DNA from 4 places in the Pseudomonas sp. P65(2024) genome. Region 1 is predicted to be linked to each of the others. Evidence: predicted binding sites of a transcription regulator. Region 1 holds the regulator's gene; each other region holds the start of a gene.
What was found. Region 1 encodes FliA, which starts transcription of late flagellar genes. Its sites were predicted from a motif close to CTAAAGTTTNNNNNNNNNNNGCCGNTAA; they were not measured.
Positions count from the first base shown of each region.

Region 1 (5,264 bases):
GCAGGTGCTGGCCAAGGTCTCGCCGAAACTGGCCGAGGAGGTGGTGCCGGGTGTCATTTCCTTGTCGGGCCTGCTCAAGGTCTTGCAGGCGTTGCTCGCCGAACAGGTGCCGGTGCGTGACATCCGCAGCATTGCCGAAGCCATCGCCAACAATCCGACAAAGAGTCAAGATACCGCCGCGCTGGTTGCGTTGGTGCGGGTCGGATTGTCCCGCGCCATCGTGCAAAGCATTGTTGGCGTTGAGTCCGAGCTGCCTGTGATCACTTTGGAGCCAAGGTTGGAACAGATCTTGCTCAATAGTCTGCAAAGGGCCGGGCAGGGTCAGGAAGATGGTGTTCTTCTTGAGCCGAGCATGGCCGAAAAGCTTCAGCGCTCGTTGATCGAGGCGGCCCAGCGTCAGGAAATGCAGGGTCAGCCGGCTATCCTCCTGGTTGCCGGCCCGATCCGCGCCATGCTGTCGCGCTTCGGTCGCCTGGCAGTACCGAATTTGCATGTTTTGGCGTATCAGGAAATACCTGACAACAAGCAAGTCACCATCGTTGCCACCGTGGGCCCGAACGGCTGAGGTAGTGGGTTATGCAAGTTAAGCGTTTTTTCGCCGCCGATATGCGTCAGGCCATGAAGCTGGTCCGGGATGAGCTCGGCTCCGACGCCGCCATCATCGGCAACCGGCGCATCGCTGGCGGTGTCGAACTGACGGCTGCGCTGGACTACAAACTGTCCGCCCTGGCCCCACGCGTGCCCAATGCGGAGCTCGAGGACGAGCTACGCAAGACCCAGTCGCGCATCGTCACCGCCCAGGCCGAACTGACCGGGCGCGGCGATGCCGTCGAGGGCGGCAACCGTCAGCTGTTCGCCGGCCAGTCGCTGACCGCGTCCGAGCCGTTGATCGAAGCGCATGTGGATGAGCCTGCACCGATCGCCGCCGCAGCGCCGGCCCCGGTTGATCCGCGCCTGTTCGACGCCATGCGCTTCGAACTGACCGGTCTGCGCGAGCTGCTGGAAGTCCAGCTCGGTTCGCTCGCCTGGAGTCAGTTGCAGGGCAGCAAGCCACAGCAGGCCAACCTCTGGCGCCGCCTGCAGCGCCTGGGTCTGTCAGGCGGCTTGGCGCGCGAGCTGCTCGACCTCACTGCCGAGATCGAAGAGCCGCGTCATGCCTGGCGCATGGTCCTGGCGCACCTGGCGCGGATGATCGACATACCTGAGATCGAACCGATCGAGGAGGGCGGTGTCATCGCCATGGTCGGCCCGGCCGGCATGGGCAAGACCACCACCCTGGCCAAGCTGGCCGCGCGCTATGTACTCAAGTACGGCGCGAACAACCTGGCGCTGGTGAGCATGGACAGCTTCCGCATCGGTGCCCAGGAGCAGCTCAAGACCCTCGGGCGTATCCTCAATGTGCCGGTCACTTATGTCGATCCGGGCGAGTCGCTGGCCCAGGCGCTGGAGCCGCTGCTGCGCAAGCGCGTGGTGCTGATCGACACCGCCGGCCTGCAGGCCAGCGACCCGGCGCTGCGCATGCAGCTCGAGACCCTGGCCGGGCGCGGTATCGCCGCCAAGAATTACCTGGTGCTGGCGACCACCAGCCAGAAGCAGGTGCTCACCGCCGCCTACCACAGCTACAAACGCTGCGGCCTGGCCGGTTGCATCCTGACCAAACTCGATGAAACGGCATGCCTCGGCGAAGTGCTGAGCCTAGCCATCAGTCATGAACTACCGGTGGCCTATCTGACCGATGGGCCGCGCATTCCTGACGACCTGCAACTGCCGCGCAAGCACCAGCTGGTGAGTCGCGCGGTCAGTGTGCAGTTGCAGGACGAGCCCAGCGACGAGGCCATGGCCGACATGTTCGCTGATCTCTACCACAACCCTGGCAAGCGTGCGGGTTGAGGGTGAATACTGTGCAAAGTACCTACATCATGGGGTTGCCCGGCCGTACCGTGGCCTTGAACGTTCAGCCCCTCATGTGGCCTGGGTCCAAGCGAGACAAGGTAAAGAACAGACATGGGTAGCATGCATCCCGTACAGGTGATCGCCGTGACCGGTGGCAAAGGTGGCGTCGGCAAGACTAACGTTTCAGTGAACCTGTCTCTGGCGTTAGCCGAGCTCGGCCGCCGGGTCATGTTGCTGGACGCCGACCTGGGCCTGGCCAATGTCGACGTTCTGCTGGGGCTCACGCCCAAGCGTACCCTGGCCGATGTCATCGAGGGTCGCTGCGAGCTGCGCGATGTGCTGCTGCAGGGGCCTGGCGGTGTGCGCATCGTCCCGGCGGCTTCCGGCACCCAGAGCATGGTGCACCTGGCGCCAGCCCAACATGCCGGCCTGATCCAGGCCTTCAGCGAGATCGGCGACAACCTCGACGTGCTGGTGATCGACACCGCTGCGGGTATTGGTGACTCGGTAGTCAGCTTCGTCCGCGCCGCCCAGGAGGTGCTGCTGGTGGTGTGCGACGAGCCTACCTCGATCACCGACGCCTACGCCCTGATCAAGCTGCTCAACCGCGACTACGGGATGAATCGCTTCCGCGTGCTGGCCAACATGGCCCAGAGCCCGCAGGAAGGGCGCAACCTGTTCGCCAAGTTGACCAAGGTCACGGATCGTTTCCTTGACGTCGCCCTACAATACGTCGGTGCCGTGCCGTACGACGAATGTGTGCGCAAGGCCGTGCAGAAGCAGCGGGCTGTATACGAGGCCTTCCCGCGGTCCAAGTGCGCGCTGGCTTTCAAGGCCATTGCGCAGAAGGTCGACAGCTGGCCGCTGCCTGCCAACCCGCGCGGACACCTGGAATTCTTCGTCGAGCGCCTGGTGCAGCCCACCAGTGCAGGGCCGGTGCTATGAACGCGAGCGGTTTCAAGATGTACAGCAAGGCCGCCAAGGACGCTCAGTACGAGCTGATCGAGCGCTACGCGCCGCTGGTCAAGCGCATCGCCTACCACCTGCTGGCGCGTTTGCCGGCCAACGTCCAGGTCGAGGACCTGATCCAGGCTGGGATGATCGGCCTGCTGGAAGTGGCCAACAAGTATGACGCCAGCAAGGGCGCCAGCTTCGAAACCTACGCCGGCATCCGCATCCGCGGCGCCATGCTCGACGAAGTGCGCAAGGGCGACTGGGCACCGCGCTCGGTGCACCGCAACACGCGTATGGTCAGCGACGCGATCCGCTGTGTTGAAGCAAAGACAGGGCGCGACGCTAAAGATCACGAGGTTGCTGCCGAACTCCAATTGAGTCTCGATGATTACTACGGGATTCTGAACGACACCTTGGGCAGTCGCCTGTTCAGTTTCGACGACCTGCTGCAGGACGGCGAACACGAGGGGCTGCACGAGGACGGAGCCAGCGGCCAGCTGGAGCCATCGCGGGACCTGGAGGACGAGCGCTTCCAGGCCGCCCTGGCCGATGCGATTGCCAACCTGCCGGAGCGCGAGCGCCTGGTCCTGGCGCTGTACTACGACGAAGAGCTGAACCTCAAGGAAATCGGTGAGGTCCTGGGGGTCAGCGAATCGCGTGTCAGCCAGTTGCACAGCCAGTGCGCGGCGCGTCTGCGCAGCCGCCTGGGGGAATGGCGGGCGCGTTGAACCAGGTTTGATGCAGTCGTTTTTTTGTGGTGCCGAATTGATTGAGTGCGCGCTCGGCGCCGAGCGCGTTTAAGACTGCTTGGAGGTCTAATTGAACAAAGACATGAAAATCCTCATCGTTGACGACTTTTCGACGATGCGGCGGATCATCAAGAACCTGTTGCGTGACCTGGGTTTCACCAACGTCAAGGAGGCTGATGACGGCAACACGGCACTGCCGATGCTCACCAGCGAACACTTCGACTTCCTGGTAACCGACTGGAACATGCCGGGCATGACCGGTATCGACCTGCTGCGTGCTGTTCGCGCGGACGAGCGCCTCAAGCACCTGCCGGTACTGATGGTCACCGCAGAAGCCAAGCGCGAGCAGATCATCGAAGCTGCCCAGGCCGGCGTCAACGGCTACGTGGTCAAGCCTTTCACCGCCGTGGCGCTGAAAGAAAAGATCGAAAAGATCTTCGAACGCGTCAACGGCTGAGTCACGTCTGGGGGGCGCAATGGAGTCAACCAACAACTCTTTGGGTGAGTTCGAATCAACCCTTAAGAAGCATGCCCAGGAACTGGTCGAGAGCCTCGAGCGCGGCCGGTTCGGTGATGCGGTACAGCTGATCCACCAACTGAACCAGACCCGCGATCGCGGGCTGTATCAGGAAGTTGGCAAGCTTACTCGCGAACTGCACAGTGCAATCGTCAACTTCCAGATCGACCCGTCCATGCCGCAGGCCGAGGAAGTGTCGCAGATTACCGACGCCACTGAACGCCTCTCCTACGTGGTTCGCCTCACCGAAGGTGCGGCCAACCGCACCATGGACCTGGCAGAGGCCTGCACCCCGGTGCTCAACGACCTCGCCGCCGAGGCCCAGAGCCTGTCCGCCGATTGGCAGCGGTTCATGCGCCGTGAGGTGGCAGCGCCGGAATTCCGTGAGTTGGTCAAGCGTGTGGACAGTTTTCTGACGCACAGCGCCGAAGGTAATCAGAAGGTCGCCGGCCATCTCAACGATATCGTCCTGGCCCAGGATTATCAGGATCTCACCGGCCAGGTGATCAAACGGGTGACCGCGCTGGTCACCGAAGTCGAAAGCAATCTGCTCAAGCTCGTGCTGATGGCAAGCCAGGTCGACCGCTTTGCCGGGATCGAACATGACCACCAGCAGCTGCGCGCTGAAAAAGATCAAGAAAAACATCCGACTCGGGGTGAAGGTCCGCAGATTCATGCCGATAAGCGTGAAGACGTCGTGTCCAGCCAGGACGATGTCGACGATCTGTTGTCCAGCCTGGGTTTTTAAGGAGCACGTTTAATGAGCTTCGGCGCCGATGAAGAAATCCTCCAGGATTTCCTGGTAGAAGCCGGCGAAATCCTCGAGCAACTGTCCGAGCAATTGGTCGAGCTGGAAAGCCGGCCCGATGACGCGGACCTGCTCAATGCGATTTTCCGCGGTTTCCACACTGTAAAAGGGGGCGCCGGCTTCCTTCAGCTCAATGAGTTGGTGGAGTGCTGCCACATTGCCGAGAACGTGTTCGACATCCTGCGCAAAGGTGAGCGCCGGGTTGACGCGGAACTGATGGACGTGGTGCTCGAGGCCCTCGACACGGTCAACAGCATGTTCGGCCAGGTGCGCGAACGTACCGATGTCACGCCGGCCACGCCGGAGCTGCTGGCGGCGCTGTCGCGCTTGGCCGAGCCCGGTG
Region 1 is NZ_JBLIYX010000018.1:106,313-111,576, forward strand. It holds gene flhA (flagellar biosynthesis protein FlhA) at 1-565, shown strand, start outside; gene flhF (flagellar biosynthesis GTPase FlhF) at 577-1,890, shown strand; gene fleN (flagellar synthesis regulator FleN) at 2,005-2,838, shown strand; gene fliA (RNA polymerase sigma factor FliA) at 2,835-3,575, shown strand; gene AC25MA_RS21470 (chemotaxis response regulator CheY) at 3,679-4,053, shown strand; gene AC25MA_RS21475 (protein phosphatase CheZ) at 4,073-4,861, shown strand; gene AC25MA_RS21480 (chemotaxis protein CheA) at 4,874-5,264, shown strand, end outside.

Region 2 (5,264 bases), on a different contig from region 1:
ATCAGGATGTCCTTCTTGACCTGAGCCGAGAAGTAGATCAGCACGTTGCGGCAGAACACGATGTCGAATTTGCCCAGCGGCGCATAGCTGTCGAGCAGGTTGTACGAACGGAACTCGACGCGACTGCGGATCGGCGGCTTGACCGCCCAGCGCCCCGGCCCCTTGGGGTCGAAGTAGCGCTGCAGGCGCTCCTGTGAAAGGCCACGGGCAATGGCCAGGCTGTCGTACTCGCCAGTCTTGCAGTTGTTGAGCATGGCGCCGGACAGGTCGGTGGCAACAATCTGCGCGCCCATCTTCAACTGGCCGAGGTTGGTGCGCTCGAACTCGTCGATCGACATCGAGATCGAATACGGCTCCTGCCCCGACGAACAGGCCGCCGACCAGATGCGCAGCCGCTGGCCCGGATTGTTCTTGATGAACTCCGGGATCACCTTGCTCTTGAGCACTTCGAACGGGTAGGTGTCGCGAAACCACAGCGTCTCGTTGGTGGTCATGGCATCGACCACCTGCTCGCGCAAACCACTGCGTGGCTGGGTCTGGATGCGCTGCACCAATTCGCCCAGCGACTTGATGCCCTGTTGCTCCATCAGCTTGTTGAGACGGCTGGAGACCAGGTACTGCTTATTCTCGCCCAGCAGGATGCCACAGGCTTTCTCCAGGAAGACCCGGAACTGTTCGAAATCCAAATTACCCGTAGACAATGCTGCCGCCTCTTCTTAAATCGCTAGCGCCGGGGACGAGCCCCGGCCGTTTCAATGACTCGCCTTGATCCGATCGACCACGCGCTGGGCAAGATCGTCCGGCCTGAACTTGGCCAGGAAGTCATCAGCACCGACCTTCTTGACCATCGCCTGGTTGAATACCCCGGACAGCGAAGTATGCAGGCAGATGTGCAGCTTTTGCATACGCGGATCGCTGCGGATCTCCGCCGTGAGGGTATAGCCGTCCATTTCCGGCATTTCAATATCCGAGATCATCATGAGGAACTCTTCCTCCGGACGTTTGCCCTCGTCCACCAGCTTACGCAGGTAGTCCAGGGCCTGGCGACCGTCGTTGAGCGCCACCACCTCGACCCCCACAGTCTGCAGGCAACGGCTCACCTGCTTGCGCGCCACCGACGAATCATCGACCGTCAGCACCCGCAACATCACCGCCTTGTCCTGCACCTCGGCATCGATCACCCCCTCGGACACCGACTCGGACGACGGCGCCACTTCGGCCAGCACCTTCTCGACATCGATGATCTCGACCATGCGATTGTCGACCCGGGTCACGGCGGTCAGGTAGTGATCGCGCCCGGTGCCCTTGGGTGGCGGATGGATCTCTTCCCAGTTCATGTTGACGATGCGCTCGACCGAGTGCACCAGGAAGCCCTGGGTCTTGGTGTTGTACTCGGTGATGATCACGAAACTGTTGCGCGTTTCTTCCTTCAACTGCGGAAGGCCAGTGGCCATCGACAGGTCAAGGATCGGGATGGTCGCCCCCCGAATGTTGGCCACACCGCGCACCACCGGATGGGATCTGGGCAGAAGCGTCAGGTCCGGGCACTGCAGCACCTCCCGCACCTTGAACACATTGATGCCGTAGAGCTGATCGCCATTGAGGCGAAACAAAAGCAGCTCCAGGCGGTTCTGCCCCACCAGTTGCGTGCGCTGGTTGACCGAATCCATCACTCCAGCCATGCCAGACTCCTTCAACGATTGCCTAAGTACCGAATCGGCACGGGCTTTGCTTTTTTGAACGCCATGTACACGAAAACGACAAATTTCCGACGACTGACGCGCCTGCTGACCGGCTCACTGGCCGCCCTGTGCCTGCTGGCACCCGGCATTCGTACGCTGGCGGACTCTTTTACCTTGCCTGAACAGCTTATCGGTGTCACCCAGGGGTTTCTTGAGTTCACCGTAGAGGATTATCTGGCGACGACCCAAACCCCGGGCCGCTACGAAATCCAAGTCAATACCCTGGACCCGCGCCTGCGCATGCCCCAATGCAGCCAGCAATTGGATGCCTCGCTGGAAAGTTCGACGCCGCTCGGGCGGGTCACGGTACGGGTACGCTGCGACAGTGCCGCGCCCTGGACGGTGTTCGTCCCGGCACAGGTCCGCCTGCTGCGCGATGTGGTGGTCATGACGCGCCCCCTGAAGCGCGAAAGCGTGGTGACCGAAGGCGATGTGGCCATGCGCGAGCGCGATGTCGGCAGCCTCGGCCCAGGCTACCTGACCCAGCTCGACCAGGCCGTGGGCATGAAGCTGCTGCGCCCCACTGTGCTCGACCAGGTACTGACGCAACAGCACCTGGAACAGGCCGAGGTGGTTCGCAAGGGCGACCATGTGGTGATCATCGCCCGCAGCGGCAGCCTGAGCGTGCGCATGCCGGGCGAGGCACTGGACAAGGGCGGCCTGCAGACGCAGATCCGCGTGCGCAACCTGAATTCCAGGCGCGTGGTCAAGGCGCGGGTCACAGGCCCCGGCCAGGTCGAGGTGGCCATGTAACACACCGTGTCGGGATAATGACAGAACGCTGGCGATGTGGAACCGCGCGCCCTAAACTGTGTCACAAATCGGGTTGCGCACCTGTACCTGGAGGCACTGATGCATTCACACCTAAAGTTTTGCTCAGGCTGGCCGAAAACCAGGCATGCGTCCTAATTCCCAGGGGTTCTGAACATGGTCATCGACTTCAGTCGTCTCAACAACTCTCCGTCCGTCACGGGCGGCGTTCGCGGCAATGCCGCGCCAGGCAACGCCGAAAAAGCCGGCGAAGCCAGTGAAGCGCCAAAGCGCGCCAATGCCAGCGGAGAAGCGGTACACCTGAGCCCAGAGGCCCAGCAATTGCAGAAGATCAGCGACAAGCTGCGCGATCAGCCGACCGTCAACAGCGCCCGCGTGGCCGAGTTGAAGCAGGCCATCGCAGACGGCAGCTACAAGGTCGATGCCGACCGGGTCGCCAGCAAACTGCTTGATTTCGAAGCCCAGCGCTGACCTTCAGGCGCGCTGACTTCAAGGACGCAACACGCCAAGAGTTAGCCATGCACGACACTACCCTGCTGCAACTGATTGAAAACGACATAGCGCCGACGCAGGAACTGCTCGAGCTTCTGCAGAACGAAGCGATAGCCCTGCACGGTCGGGACATGCTGGCCCTGGAGCAAATCCTGGCCCGCAAGCAGTCGTTGATCATCTTGCTCGAGCAGCAGGGCAAGCGGCGCAGTCAGTTGCTCCTCGAACTCGGCCTGAGTGCCGACCGCGAGGGGGCCCAGGCGCTGGCCGCACAGTCGAGCAATGGCGAGGCCATCATGAGCCGGCTCGATGCACTGGGCGAGTTGATGGATGCCTGCCGGCAGGTCAACGAGACCAATGGCCGGATCATCCAGGTGCAACAACAGACCACGGCGAACCAGATCAGAATCCTTCAGGGTGGCGATTCCCCGTCGCTCTACGACAGCCGTGGCGGCACCTCGCCAATGGCCAAGCCCCGCGCACTCAGCCAAGTGTGATTAGTTCTATCTTATTTGTACCAAGACACGGAACATACTGGCAAAATGCCGTAACTTGCGTGTGCCGTTTTGCCTGGAGATTGATAACCCGTGTTCAATGAATCCGATGCGCCCCAGCCACCAAAGGTGCTCACCACCCCTTTGGAGATCACGGCCAACTTGCGCCAGTTGCTGGATAGCCACGACCCACTGATCATCAGCTTCCACGAGCGCAGCCAGCGGTTCCAGAGCTATGTGGTGCACGTCGACCGGGACAACGGCGTCCTGGCACTGGATGAAATGATCCCCCGCGACGGCGAAAAGTACATCGAGAACGGCGAGTCGTTCCGCGTCGAAGGCTTCCATGACGGCGTGCGCATCGCCTGGGAGTCCAGCACACCACTGACCATCACCGAGATCGACGGCCATCGCTGCTACCGCGGCCCACTGCCCGAGGAAGTGACCTATCACCAGCGTCGCAACGCCTTCCGCGCCGCGCTGAAGCTATCGCAACTGGTCGACATCACCCTCGACGGCGCCCACCTCAAGGGCAATGGCGCCCTGCGTGGCAAACTGCTGGACATCTCCGCCACCGGCTGCAAGCTGCGCTTCGACGGCAACGTCGAGGACCGCCTGCAACTGGGCCAGGTCTACGAGCGCTTCAAGGCCGGCAACCCGCTGGGCCTGACCGACACCCTGGTAGAACTGCGTCACCTGCACTTCGAGGAACGCATCAACACCACCTTCGCCGGGGTGCGCTTCCATAACCTCAACGGTCAGGCACAGCGCAAGATCGAGAGTTTCGTCTATCAACTGCAGCGCGAGGCACGGCGGTTCGACAAAGACGACTATTGAGCGTCGCCAGGACATGATAAACGCCACCCCATGGGTGGCGTTTTGCATTCAGCGAGTAGCTGATTTGCTCGTCTCGCTTTCCCGCTCCATGCCGGCCTCCTCTTCGGTATCTTCCGCCGCCACCGGCGCCTGCATCACCTCCTGCACGGTCTGCTCATCGACCCGAGGGTCAAGGGCCGCCGACAAGGGCGAGCCAGCCGCCGGCATGGCCACGTGCCCAAGCGGCGCATCCTGGACCTGGTGCAGCCCGGTGACTGCCTTGGGCCGGATACGCCAGACCAGTACCAGGGCGAAGAATACGAAGAAGGCATACAGCATCTGCGCGCCCAGCAGCTTCATCAGCACCCCGGCCGCCAGCGGCCCGATGCAGGCGCCCACGCCATAAGTGACCAGCAGCATGGCGGTCAACGAGACGCGCCTCTCGCTTTCCACATGGTCGTTGGAGAACGCCACCGCCAGCGGATACAGGCAGAACTGCAGCAGCGATATGACGAAACCGATGCCGAACAACAGCGCCAACGGCACGCCTGGCAGGATCGCCAGCGGCGCCGAGGCCAGGGCCAGGCCGATCGCCACGCCGCGTATCAGCACGGCGCGATCATAGCGGTCGGACAACCAGCCCAACGGCCACTGCACGAGCAGGCCGGCGAAAATGCAACTGCCCATGAACAGGCCGATCTGCTCGGTGGAAAGCCCCTGGCTGGACGCATACAGCGGCGCCAAGCCATAGAACGAACCGACGATCAGACCCGAGCCAAGTACCGTGGACAGCGACTGCGGCACACGCTTGATGAAAAACTTCGGCTCCATCGGCGCCGGCCGCAATGGCGCGGGGTGGATGCGTCGGGTCATGGCCACGGGCACCAGGCACAGGGCAAAGCACATCGCCACGAGCATCAGCAACTCAGGCCCAAGCTGCGGATGCACCACC
Region 2 is NZ_JBLIYX010000012.1:57,085-62,348, forward strand. It holds gene cheR (protein-glutamate O-methyltransferase CheR) at 1-701, opposite strand, end outside; gene AC25MA_RS16960 (chemotaxis protein CheV) at 753-1,682, opposite strand; gene flgA (flagellar basal body P-ring formation chaperone FlgA) at 1,746-2,495, shown strand; gene flgM (flagellar biosynthesis anti-sigma factor FlgM) at 2,670-2,984, shown strand; gene AC25MA_RS16975 (flagella synthesis protein FlgN) at 3,032-3,499, shown strand; gene AC25MA_RS16980 (flagellar brake protein) at 3,590-4,333, shown strand; gene AC25MA_RS16985 (MFS transporter) at 4,382-5,264, opposite strand, start outside.
Region 2: flgM (flagellar biosynthesis anti-sigma factor FlgM) is a predicted target of FliA. The motif match lies at 2,607-2,634, and genes of this name have one in related genera.

Region 3 (5,264 bases), on a different contig from region 1:
CACGCGACCTGGGCGCCCTGGCCATCGATGTCGAATCGCTGCCCTTGTGCCACACCCTGCCTCGTATCGACGACGAAGCCAGCGCACTCGGCGTGATGTATGTACTGGAAGGCTCCACCCTGGGCGGCCAGGTACTCAAGCGTGCCATGGCTGAACGCCTGGGGATCGACGCCGACAACGGCGGTGCGTTTCTCGATGTCTACGGCCCGCAGACCGGCGTACGCTGGCGCAGCTTCCTCGATCGACTGGCTGGCGCCGATCCGGAGCCTGCCGCTCAGGCCCGGACGGTAAAGGCAGCGGTCGAGACCTTCACCTGCTTCGAACGATGGCTCGAAGAGCGACGCGTGCTGGTCTGCTGATCCTCTGCGCTTGGCCACTCACCTGCGGCACCTGTTCAACAGCGATGTCACCGTGGGCGTCATGCTGATCGCCGCCCCGCACAAACCAGCGCATAGCAGCGCGAAGCCCAGCGCCCGCAACGGGTGCAAGGTATTGAAGAACGCCAACACCAAAAGCACCAGCAACAACGCCAGCGCGTAGCGAATTGACGCTCTTGGAATGGCCACCATCAGCAGGTTGAAGAGCACGAAGGCGTAGAACACCATCATCGTCGCCAAGCCGGCGCTGACGCCTCGCGCCATGGGCGGGCCAACATGCTGCCGATAGAAATCGAAGCCCTGGCTCAAGAGGAAGGGAAACGCCACACAGGCCAATGCGTGCAGCAGGAAACGGGAAAGCAACGGCAACATTCGTCCTTGATCCTGGAGCCGGCCGCAGGGCCGTGAGTGAGGAAAGCGGATGCTAATGGCCTGAATGGACGCCAGCAAGCCGCAGCATTGGCTGGCAACCCCTCGTGACCGAAGCCGCAGAGTCCCGGAGCAAGACCGGTTTGTCCCAGCTGAAGTTCGCCGAGCTGCTCGGCGTCTGCGTACGTACATTGCAAGAGTGGGGAACCACGCCGGCGCACGCCTTCGGGAGCTGCACATACGCTACTGCATATCGCATCTGTACGGCCGGATGTGTTTCATGAAATCCTGCAGGATCGCCCCACATAGCAAGGGCGCTGGACAGCCTGATAGCGAGCCCCGACATGAACGTCATTGCCTGTGATCTGCACCACCTGGACGCCGCCGCGGACCTCTTCAACCAGTACCGGATGTTCTACCAGGAGGCGGATGACCTTCCCGCTTCCCGCACGTTCCTCAAGGCCAACCTCGAAACCGGCAACTCGCGTATCTACCTGCTGCTGGACGCCGACGGCCAGGCCATCGCCTTTGCCCAGCTGTACCCGGCCACCTGTTCGCTGGCGATGAAGCGCTTCTACTGGCTGTATGACCTGTTCGTTGCCCCGCACGCCCGCAGGGGCGGTCATGCCCGCTTCCTGATGCAGCAACTGACCGATATATTCCAGGCCGAGGGCGCGCAGCGGTTGAGCCTGGACACCGCCCGAACCAACCTCGCCGCCCAGGCGCTGTATGAATCGCTGGGGTATGTGGCCGAGCAGGACTTCGTGACCTATCACAAGATGCTCGATCACTGACGGGCAGGTGCAGGGTCGGGCCGCACAGGCGGCCCTCGCTGCCATCGACTATCCCCGCTCTATCCCATCCAGCACAGCCGACGCCAAGGCCAGCCCTTTCTCCAGGGAGTTCTCCGTCGCCACCAGCAGGCTGCGCAGAGGTTCGCTGGCTTTTTCCAGGGCCATGGCATTGGTTTCGTAGGCCGCCTGCAAGGCCGCCACCGCGCACACCAGCGCATCCTCACCATCAATGCCGGCATGCACCGAGAACATCGGTGGATGGGCGTCGTGGCATGTGCCGAAATGGGCATGGGCCGTGGTGGGGCGGGAGGTTCGAGGGGTCGTATCGAGGGTCATGGGCGAACCTCCCGGGGCAAGGCGCGGGGTGGATCGGGCACGATTTTCAGCATGGTTCAGCACTCCTGTACCGTCATGGGAAAACTGCCTGAATCCGCTTGCACTCGAATAGGTGGCAGCTATACGCAGGTGTGCAAGACCGAGGGTACAGGAACTCGGCAGGCCCAAGGGCCTCCCACGCATAGCCGCCATTAGAGGGCCAGAACCGCAGACTGCCGGCAAGGCCCAAAAGCGCTTTCGCGTTGTACCTGTACGGGCTTGCACACCCGGTCGTTGAATCAGCAACGACAGGGCGAGACTAAGGAATGCGACTGGCCAGAACAACAGCTGAAAGGCCGTAAAAGCATGCTTGGGAAACGTCCTACGTGAAATAGGGAAAGTCTTAGTAATCCGCTTGAAACAACTGTCCTGGCCTCATCGCGGGGCAAGCCCGCTCCCACGCGTCTCATCCTATTTGCCCTGCTACTTGCCCTGAAAGTCAGGACAATTTCTAATTTTCCTGTACACGAAACATCTACTAAAGGTTTATATTCCGCCCGCCGAAACAGAAAAGGTAGCAAGTGGCCACCACTTCATCGAAGTGGCCATGTACACCCTTCACTCTCACGGATGGGCGTCACCATGAAAATAAAAAACAAACTGATCCTGGCCTTCGTACTGGTGGCCTTCATCCCGGTGGCGTTGGTTGGCGGGATCTCGGTGTTGAACATCCGCAGCGAGGCGGTGGACCAGTTCCTCGACGGCAGCACCCGGGAAATCCGCCAGATCGACGGCAACATGCGCCAGTTCTTCGATGGCACGCTGCAGAACGTCGATCAAATGGCCAAGGATCCTGTATACACCTCGGTCACCTCGCTCAAGGACTACACCGGCGCCGACGCCGCCAACCAGCCGATGCCCGAGGCCGCGCAGCGGGTGATCGACGCCTTCGCCCGCTACGGCACCACCCACCCGGCGGCGGCGATCCTGTCCATCGGCCTCGAGGACGGCAGCTACGCCAAATGGCCGGACGACCCGCAACTGGCCAAGTACGACCCACGCACCCGCCCCTGGTACAAGGCCGCCATGGCCAGCCCGGACAAGACCGTGCGCACCACCGCTTACTACTACGACAAGGACGATGTAGCCCTGGTCGGCACCGCCCGGGCGCTGCTCGATGAGGCCGGCAAGGCCAAGGGCGTGTTCGTGGTCAGCGTGTCGCTGAAGAACCTCACCGAGCTGGTCAAGAGCATCAAGCTGGGCGACAGCGGCTACGTGATGCTGATCGAGGACGGCACCGTGCTGGTCGACCCGCGCAACGCCAGCCACGGTTTCAAGCAGCTCAAGGAGCTCGGCGCGCCCTACGCGCAACTGGCCGCCACCACCCAGGGTTCCACCGAGGTGGTGATCGACGGCGTGCGCTACATGGCCAACGTATGGACCTCACCGGGCCTGGGCTGGCGCTTCGTCGGCCTGATCGAATACGACGAGGTAATGGCCGCGGCGACGCGCATGACCTATGTCACTGCGCTGATCGTGATAGTGCTGGCTCTGGTCTTCGCCCTGGTCGCCGCAGCGTTCTCGCGGGTGATCGTCAAGCCGATCGGCCAGGTCAGCATCGGCCTGCAGTCGATCGCCGAGGGTGAAGGCGACCTGCGCCGCGACCTGCAGGTCCTGGGCAAGGACGAAACCGCCGAACTGGCCGGCTGGTTCAACAAGTTTCTCGCCGCCATTCGCCAGCTGATCCAGCGCATCGGCGCAGCCTCGACCAACCTGCATGAAGCCTCGCGCAGCAACAGCGAGATGGCCGGCAACATGAACGAGGCCGCCGGGCGCCAGCGCGAGGCGGTGGAGCTGGTGTCCACCGCGTTCAACGAGATGGTCGCCACCGCCAACGAAGTGGCGCGCTCATGCAGCAGCGCCGCCGACGCCGCCGAGCATGGCCATCGCCGGGTGGCCGAGGGCAAGCAGCAGATAGAGGCGACCACCGACAACGTCAATCGCCTGGGCCGGCGCCTGAGCGAATCGTCCCAGGCCATGGTCGAGCTGGAAGAAGGCAGCCGCAGCATCAACCAGATCCTCGGCACCATCCGCGCCATCGCCGAGCAGACCAACCTGCTGGCGCTCAACGCCGCCATCGAGGCGGCCCGGGCCGGCGACCAGGGCCGTGGTTTTGCCGTGGTGGCGGACGAGGTGCGGGCGCTGGCCAAGCGCACCGCCGACTCCACCGGCGAGATCGACCAGTTGCTCAACACCCTCGGCGGCAAGACCCAGGAGGTCTCGCAAAAGATGGAAAGCTGCCTGGACCTGTCGCGCGCCAGCGTGTCGTCGATCGAGAGCGCGCGGGACAGTTTCGAGGGCATCCAGCTCTCGGTGAACGAGATCCGCGACCAGAACCTGCAGATCTCCGCCGCAGCCGAGGAGCAGCACAGCGTGGCCGAGGAAATCAACCGGCATATCCAGCAGATCTACGACGAGGCACGGCTGGTGGAGGGGCTGGCCAGTTCCGCCCAGGCCGACTCCGGCAGGTTGGCGCAGTTGTCGGATGAGTTGAATGGGCTGGTGGGGCGCTTCAAGTCGTGACTTTTGGCTTGAGCCTGTACGCGGGCCCTGTAGGAGCGGCCTTGTGTCGCGAAAGGGCTGCGCAGCAGCCCCAGGATTTCAGCGTTGATGCAAAGATTGCCGGGGCCGCTTTGCGGCCCTTTCCGACCGGTCCGACGCCTCGGCAAGGCCGCTCCACAGAACTTGCGCATGGCTCGACTACAGTGAACTTGACGCCATCCTCGAGAGCACCATGCCCAACCAATGAATACGGTTTGTATTCAGGCGCCCTCTACGCATCAACGCAGGGCGTTCACTGTTCCCTAACTTTCAATCTTAACCGTTAAGCGAAAAGTGCACCGAAACGTGTACAGATTTATTTTCCCTACTCTAATTTCGACCTACCCTGCCTGACAGCTAGATCCCTACGCTCCAGGAACCGAATGTAAACAGCTCGCGGAAATCGGACTTCACTTGATTGCCGACAAACCCAGGGATTGGTGAAAAATACGCTCCAGCGCCGAAGATCATAGGGTGGCAGACTGAATTCGATCTCGCTCGCGGCCAACTCGGAGAAGTCCCGCTCGGCCCTGCACAGCTCCTCGTCATCATGAATACCGAGCCGATTGCGCAAAACCGAGGTGCCGGCATAGCAATATGCATCCTGCCCGACCCCGTATTTATCCAACGTCAGCTCTGCTTACGGTATTTACGCAGCAGTTCCTCCCGGGTGGGAAGCTCTCGCTCAGCCGCGTCCGGCGACACGGTGAACCCCTCTAGCCGCAGGCTGGCCACATAGTTAGAGCGACGTGTCTTGGCACAGTAAGCCTTCTTGGTTTCCAGGCTGATCCCTTTCACCTTTACACAC
Region 3 is NZ_JBLIYX010000001.1:249,737-255,000, forward strand. It holds gene AC25MA_RS01210 (biliverdin-producing heme oxygenase) at 1-359, shown strand, start outside; gene AC25MA_RS01215 (hypothetical protein) at 378-749, opposite strand; partial or broken gene AC25MA_RS01220 (helix-turn-helix domain-containing protein) at 854-1,055, shown strand; gene AC25MA_RS01225 (GNAT family N-acetyltransferase) at 1,091-1,540, shown strand; gene AC25MA_RS01230 (hypothetical protein) at 1,589-1,876, opposite strand; gene AC25MA_RS01235 (methyl-accepting chemotaxis protein) at 2,498-4,438, shown strand; partial or broken gene AC25MA_RS01240 (cell filamentation protein Fic) at 4,920-5,084, opposite strand; gene AC25MA_RS01245 (YhfG family protein) at 5,087-5,254, opposite strand.
Region 3: AC25MA_RS01235 (methyl-accepting chemotaxis protein) is a predicted target of FliA. The motif match lies at 2,395-2,422, and genes of this name have one in related genera.

Region 4 (5,264 bases), on a different contig from region 1:
ATTGAAATGCGGGGATGTGCTTGATGGATAGCCCACTCAACGACGGGCTATTGGGGGAGGGAGTTGATCTGATCGGCTCCGAGTTGACCCTGGAGGAACTGGTTCTCGCCGCTCGTGAGCGCTACAAGTGGATGCCGTTCTGCGTGGTTGAGGAGTGGGTCATCCTGGACGCCATCCTCACGGAAGATGAGCTGGCTAAGGTGGCTGCTGCTGGATGTCAGCCCATGTTCTTGTTTGCCCACAAGGTCGTACATGACGAACAGCAACGCTTTGAGGCGGGCGATTGGGTGCGGTCGACTATCGCTCGAACCTTCAATGAGGGCTACCTCTTCGCGACCAGGAACACTGTCTACCTACTCAAGGGGCCAGGCCAACGGAAGCCGTCTTCGCTGCAAGGCATCTTCTCAATTTTCTAGGTCTCTCGGCCCCGCTCGTGACGACTCTACTGTTTCAGAGATCAAGATATGTTTCGTTCTCACCATGCTGACATGGCCGGCATCCCTGGCATGTTTGGCGACGGGTTGATGCATTGGCATGGCGTTTCCCGAGCTCTCGCTACCCACTGGTACCACGTGAGTGTTCAGCGTCTCCATGAAGGCCAATTCAGGAATTATGAGGAGATGCTCAACGATGAGATGCGCCTCGTCGAGCTGCTGATAGCGCAGGACGAGAGCCTAGTTGTGCAGGAAGTCCAGGCCGTGACTCCATCCTGGATGAACAAAGACGGCGGCTGGAAGATGGAGAGGCTCACTTCACTGTCGATGGGACACAACCACGCTGGTGTGGCCGTCTGCCTTCTGGAAGTAGAGGGTGGTGCTGTGTACGTCGATACGCATGAGCCTGGTCTCGGTGCCGACTCCTTGAACGGCGTCAGGGAGCTGTATCGACGCGGTATGGCTCAGGCCAGTGCTGCAGCAGAATCTCGGAGGGCTTAGGGATGTCAGAGGTCAATACGGTGAAGGTGGACTATCACGTGAAGCGCTACTCGGACTTCGACCTGTTGCGTATTGCTCGAGCTGTAGGCCAGGGATACGAGGATGAGATAACCGCGTTTCTGGTGAATGTTCACATTCATCGACTGAGCGCCGTTGGCGTAGTCTTTGGGCATATGCGGCAAGGGCCTCATGGTCGGTTTGCTGATGGGCACCTGATCCAGACATCCGACATCGTGAGTATTAAGAAGGAAGGCAAGTTCTGGGTGATCACGACTATGAAGTCCAAGTACGTGGTAGCTACCTTCCGCCGCGATGGCGGACGCCGGAGCCTGAGGGATTTCTGCCGCTTGGTTGGAGAGCGCTTCCCCAATACTCAACTGCACTGATTTAGATCGAGCCTGAGCACGCCAAGGTGTGCCCAAGGCCTCCCCCTGCCTGAAATTTGGGCCCGAGCAAGGAGCTGTAAGTGTTTATTAAGTTTGAATACCTGAAATTTTCTGGCTGCCTGGAAGACATACGAGTTTTTGAGAGCTTCTCAGATAATGTGCAAGTCATCATGAAAATAGATGACGTTCTCATTCCTAATTTTCGGATGCCTACTCGTATCTACGAAGATCTGGAAAATGGCGGACAGTACGAGTTTTACGGGCTTGTTCAGAAATCTAAGAATAAACAAAAAAATACAGGCTTTATATACGCCGCAAAGACCGCTAGCGGGAAAGTGCTCGAGCAGCCTAGCCTAAAGTACACCTCCCAGCTGGGTATTTGGGCGAATGGAGCGGTGATCTCAGCAGTGGCCTTTGTTTTGGCATGGGTAGCTTTGTTCTTTGGATTAGGCACCCTGGTTGATGGGTATCATTATAGTTCTGTAAATGGATTTGCTGAGTATGCGGGTGATGTGACGCGTTATGCATTCGCTCTTGCTTGTATGATTGCAGCGTTTTTTGTGGGAGTAGGGATAAATCTGTTCTACAAAACAACGGTATTGGACACCTGGCAGTCGATTGCACCTGCAAAGCTTGTTGAGCGGTTCAGCAAAATGCATCGCTGACCATTGGGCGAGCCCTCCTTCAGAGGGGCGGCTGTCGTAAACCGTGCCCGGCTTGCCGGTCACGGCCCTCCGGGCTTCCATCCTCACGCCTGCGGCCATCCTTGGCCTGCGCGCTCCGCTTGCCGTTTGGTGTCAAACCCCTTGTTTATAGGGCTTGTAACGTAGTTTTTGGAATGTAACATTGGCGTTGTTACATTCCAGGAAATGCGTTACAGCAATTGTCTTAGAAGTCGAGTCGCTTCACTTCGTCAAAGATTTTTTGGGCAAGCTTGACCTGAGATGGTTAAGACATTCTTCGACAATTTCTGTAATCTGGCCCGATCATAGCCCCCAAGGAACACCCCCCCCATGTCTCGTCTTGCAGAATTCCGCCGCCTTGAACTCCAGCTTGCTCAGCAGCTCGCAGAATTGGAAGCGATGAAAAATGACGGTGCAATCCAGGCTGAAATGGAGTTTGAAAACAAACTCCGTGCCCTGCTTGGTGAGTACGGTTTCAGCCTGCGTGAGGTGATCAGCATTCTTGATCCTCAAGCTCGCGCTCGTGCCGCTGCTCCAGTCTCTCCAGAGAAAGCGACTCGTAAGCCACGTGAAGTTAAGACTTACAAGAACCCGCACAACGGCGAAGTGATCCAGACCAAGGGCGGTAACCATGCCATCCTCAAAACCTGGAAAGCCGAGCATGGCGCCGAGACTGTGGAGTCGTGGCGTCAGTAATCTCCGCACCTTTAGCGGAATGGCTGCGATCCGCAGCCTAAGTGTCCGGCGACAAAACCTCTGTGAGGAAAAGACCTCTTTAACGACAACCTAAATCTCGTCGTGGAGAGCCGGAGACCCCGAGCAGTACCTTATGAACCGCCCCTGTTGGCGGTTTTTTTTTCGCCTGGAATTCAAGTAGATCGCGACCGGGTCGAGCGTCTGGACAGCCAATCTTCTTCGTCTACCTTACTCATCGAACCTTTTGCCGTTTTGGATGTGAGTAGAGATTGCGTAAGGGCGTTAAGCTTATCTAGCCTGCGGGAAGCGTTTAAATACTAGGATCTACGGCTCATTCAACGGCACGCTAAATAGCTAGGCCATACCCAACCCCCCATGCTTTGACCCAGGCGTTAAGCGGCTATCGTTCACATTGGAAATCACTGCGTGATTACGGAGATTTCGAGACCACGACCCCAAAGGACGTTATTGTGCCGGCGAGGTGATTGCCTGGTACCCCGACCAGAAGATCATTCAGATGCGTGGATAGATAGTCTCAGCCACAAAGATGAGAAGGAGAACTATTCATCTCAAAAATTTTTCCTTAAGCCTAAAGAGTTAAACGATTCAGCCGATAAGCATAGACTGGTGTGTAGGACAGAGGTTTATATGAAGTTTCGTGATATTAAAATAGGGCCGCGTGCGGCGCTTATTTTTGCAATTATTGTCGCTGTGGTTGTTATGATGGGGCTACTTTCTGCTAATAAGTTGGAGAGGCTTCGTCAAGCAGAGCAAGATGTTGAAACAAATTGGATGGCCAGCATTCGGCTAGCTGGGCTTATAAACTCAAGCGTTCTTAGGCTAAGGTTGGAAAGTCTTCGAGCAACTACTACGAATGATCCTGTAGTTCGTGATCAGACAGTGAAAACTTTTCCGGACTATCGGCGGGAATTCACAAGCCTCATAAGAAAATATGAGTCTGTGGTAGCGAGTCCTGAAGAGCAGTCACTGTACGATAAGGTCAGGGCGAGCGCTGATCGTTATGAAGGTTTCCTGAACCAGTTAGAGCCAATGCTCCTCTCTGGTGACAATGCGGCTGCTTCTGCGTTGATTAGTTCGACTATCCGCCCCCTTACCAATAGTCTCGTTGATCAAATTTCTGATTTGATGGATTATAATGATCAAGGAGCAAAAGCAGCGGGGGTGTTAACAGGTGAAATCTATCATAGCGGATTAGTCACAATCTATGGTCTGCTTTTGGCCGTGGTGACGCTTACAATTGTTTTGGGTTACATGCTGGTGCGAAGTGTGACTCAGCCTCTGGACGAAGCGCTTTCAATTGCCAAGGTTATCGCGAATAAGGATCTATCGCAGACTTTCAAGGTTTCAGGTCGAGACGAGGCAGCTGCGATGCTGGCTGCTATCTCTCAAATGCAAAATAACTTAAAAGACACATTGACCCATATTTCCGATAGCTCAACGCAACTTGCTTCGGCTGCTGAAGAAATGGCGGCGGTCACTGAAGAAAGTAGTCGAGGGTTGGTCAAGCAAAACGATGAAGTCAACCAAGCTGCCACCGCTGTCAATGAGATGAGTGCCGCAGTTGATGAAGTGGCCGTCAATGCTGCGGAAGCCGCTGATGCATCCGGGCGAGCTCAACAACTCACCAAATCTGGGCTCGAAAATGTTAAGAGAACTTTAGGAGCTATACAAGCGCTATCCTCCTATGTTGAGTCTACGGGTGAGCAGATCCAAACGCTTTCTTCGCGAGCTCAAGACATCAGTAAAGTCATCGAAGTGATTAGAGCCATCGCTGAACAAACCAACTTACTGGCGTTGAATGCCGCAATTGAGGCCGCAAGGGCTGGGGAGCAAGGTAGAGGCTTTGCAGTAGTTGCAGATGAGGTTAGGGCTCTGGCCCATCGTACTCAACAATCCACTCAAGAAATTGAGCAAATGATTGGCTCTATCCAGGACGATTCGCTTCAGGCTGTTAAGGCTATGGTCGAAAGTCAGAAAATGGCTGATGAATCTACCTCTGTAGCACAGCTGGCTAGTGAGTCGCTAGAGGAAATATCCCAGTCAATCACTATGATCAACGAACGTAATATTTTGATTGCGACTGCTTCAGAAGAGCAGGCGCAGGTGGCACGAGAGATTGATCGAAACCTCACAAGTATTCGTGATTTGTCTACTCAAAGCGCAGCGGGTGCGAGCCAGACGGCGAGTGCTAGCGGGGAAGTGTCCAGCCTTGCTGTCGGCTTAAATCGTGTAGTCCAGGACTTCAGGCTTTAAGCTCTAGGTCTATATTTGTTTTTGGATTTATTTTAGCAGGGATGCTTTTTTATAATTTCGCGCAGGGGTGCAGGTGTAAGTATGGTTTGTGGTTCTGTTTTCTTGTGCGTTGTCATGTGTTGCTTTGGGGGATTTTCCAAGTTGTAAGCTCTGTTTGGGGTGCCAAGGTGTGCCGAAACTAATTCTTCTAACTTTGTAACCTGCCAGGGCTTTGGCAGAAATATAGCGAGATCAGGTAGAGACTTGATTTCAAACTCGTAGTATCCACTCATGACAATAATTTTGGCATC
Region 4 is NZ_JBLIYX010000001.1:10,064-15,327, reverse strand. It holds gene AC25MA_RS00085 (DUF6957 family protein) at 24-416, shown strand; gene AC25MA_RS00080 (hypothetical protein) at 465-935, shown strand; gene AC25MA_RS00075 (hypothetical protein) at 938-1,321, shown strand; gene AC25MA_RS00070 (hypothetical protein) at 1,402-1,986, shown strand; gene AC25MA_RS00065 (histone-like nucleoid-structuring protein, MvaT/MvaU family) at 2,335-2,700, shown strand; gene AC25MA_RS00060 (methyl-accepting chemotaxis protein) at 3,349-4,974, shown strand; gene AC25MA_RS00055 (response regulator) at 5,007-5,264, opposite strand, start outside.
Region 4: AC25MA_RS00060 (methyl-accepting chemotaxis protein) is a predicted target of FliA. The motif match lies at 3,290-3,317, and genes of this name have one in related genera.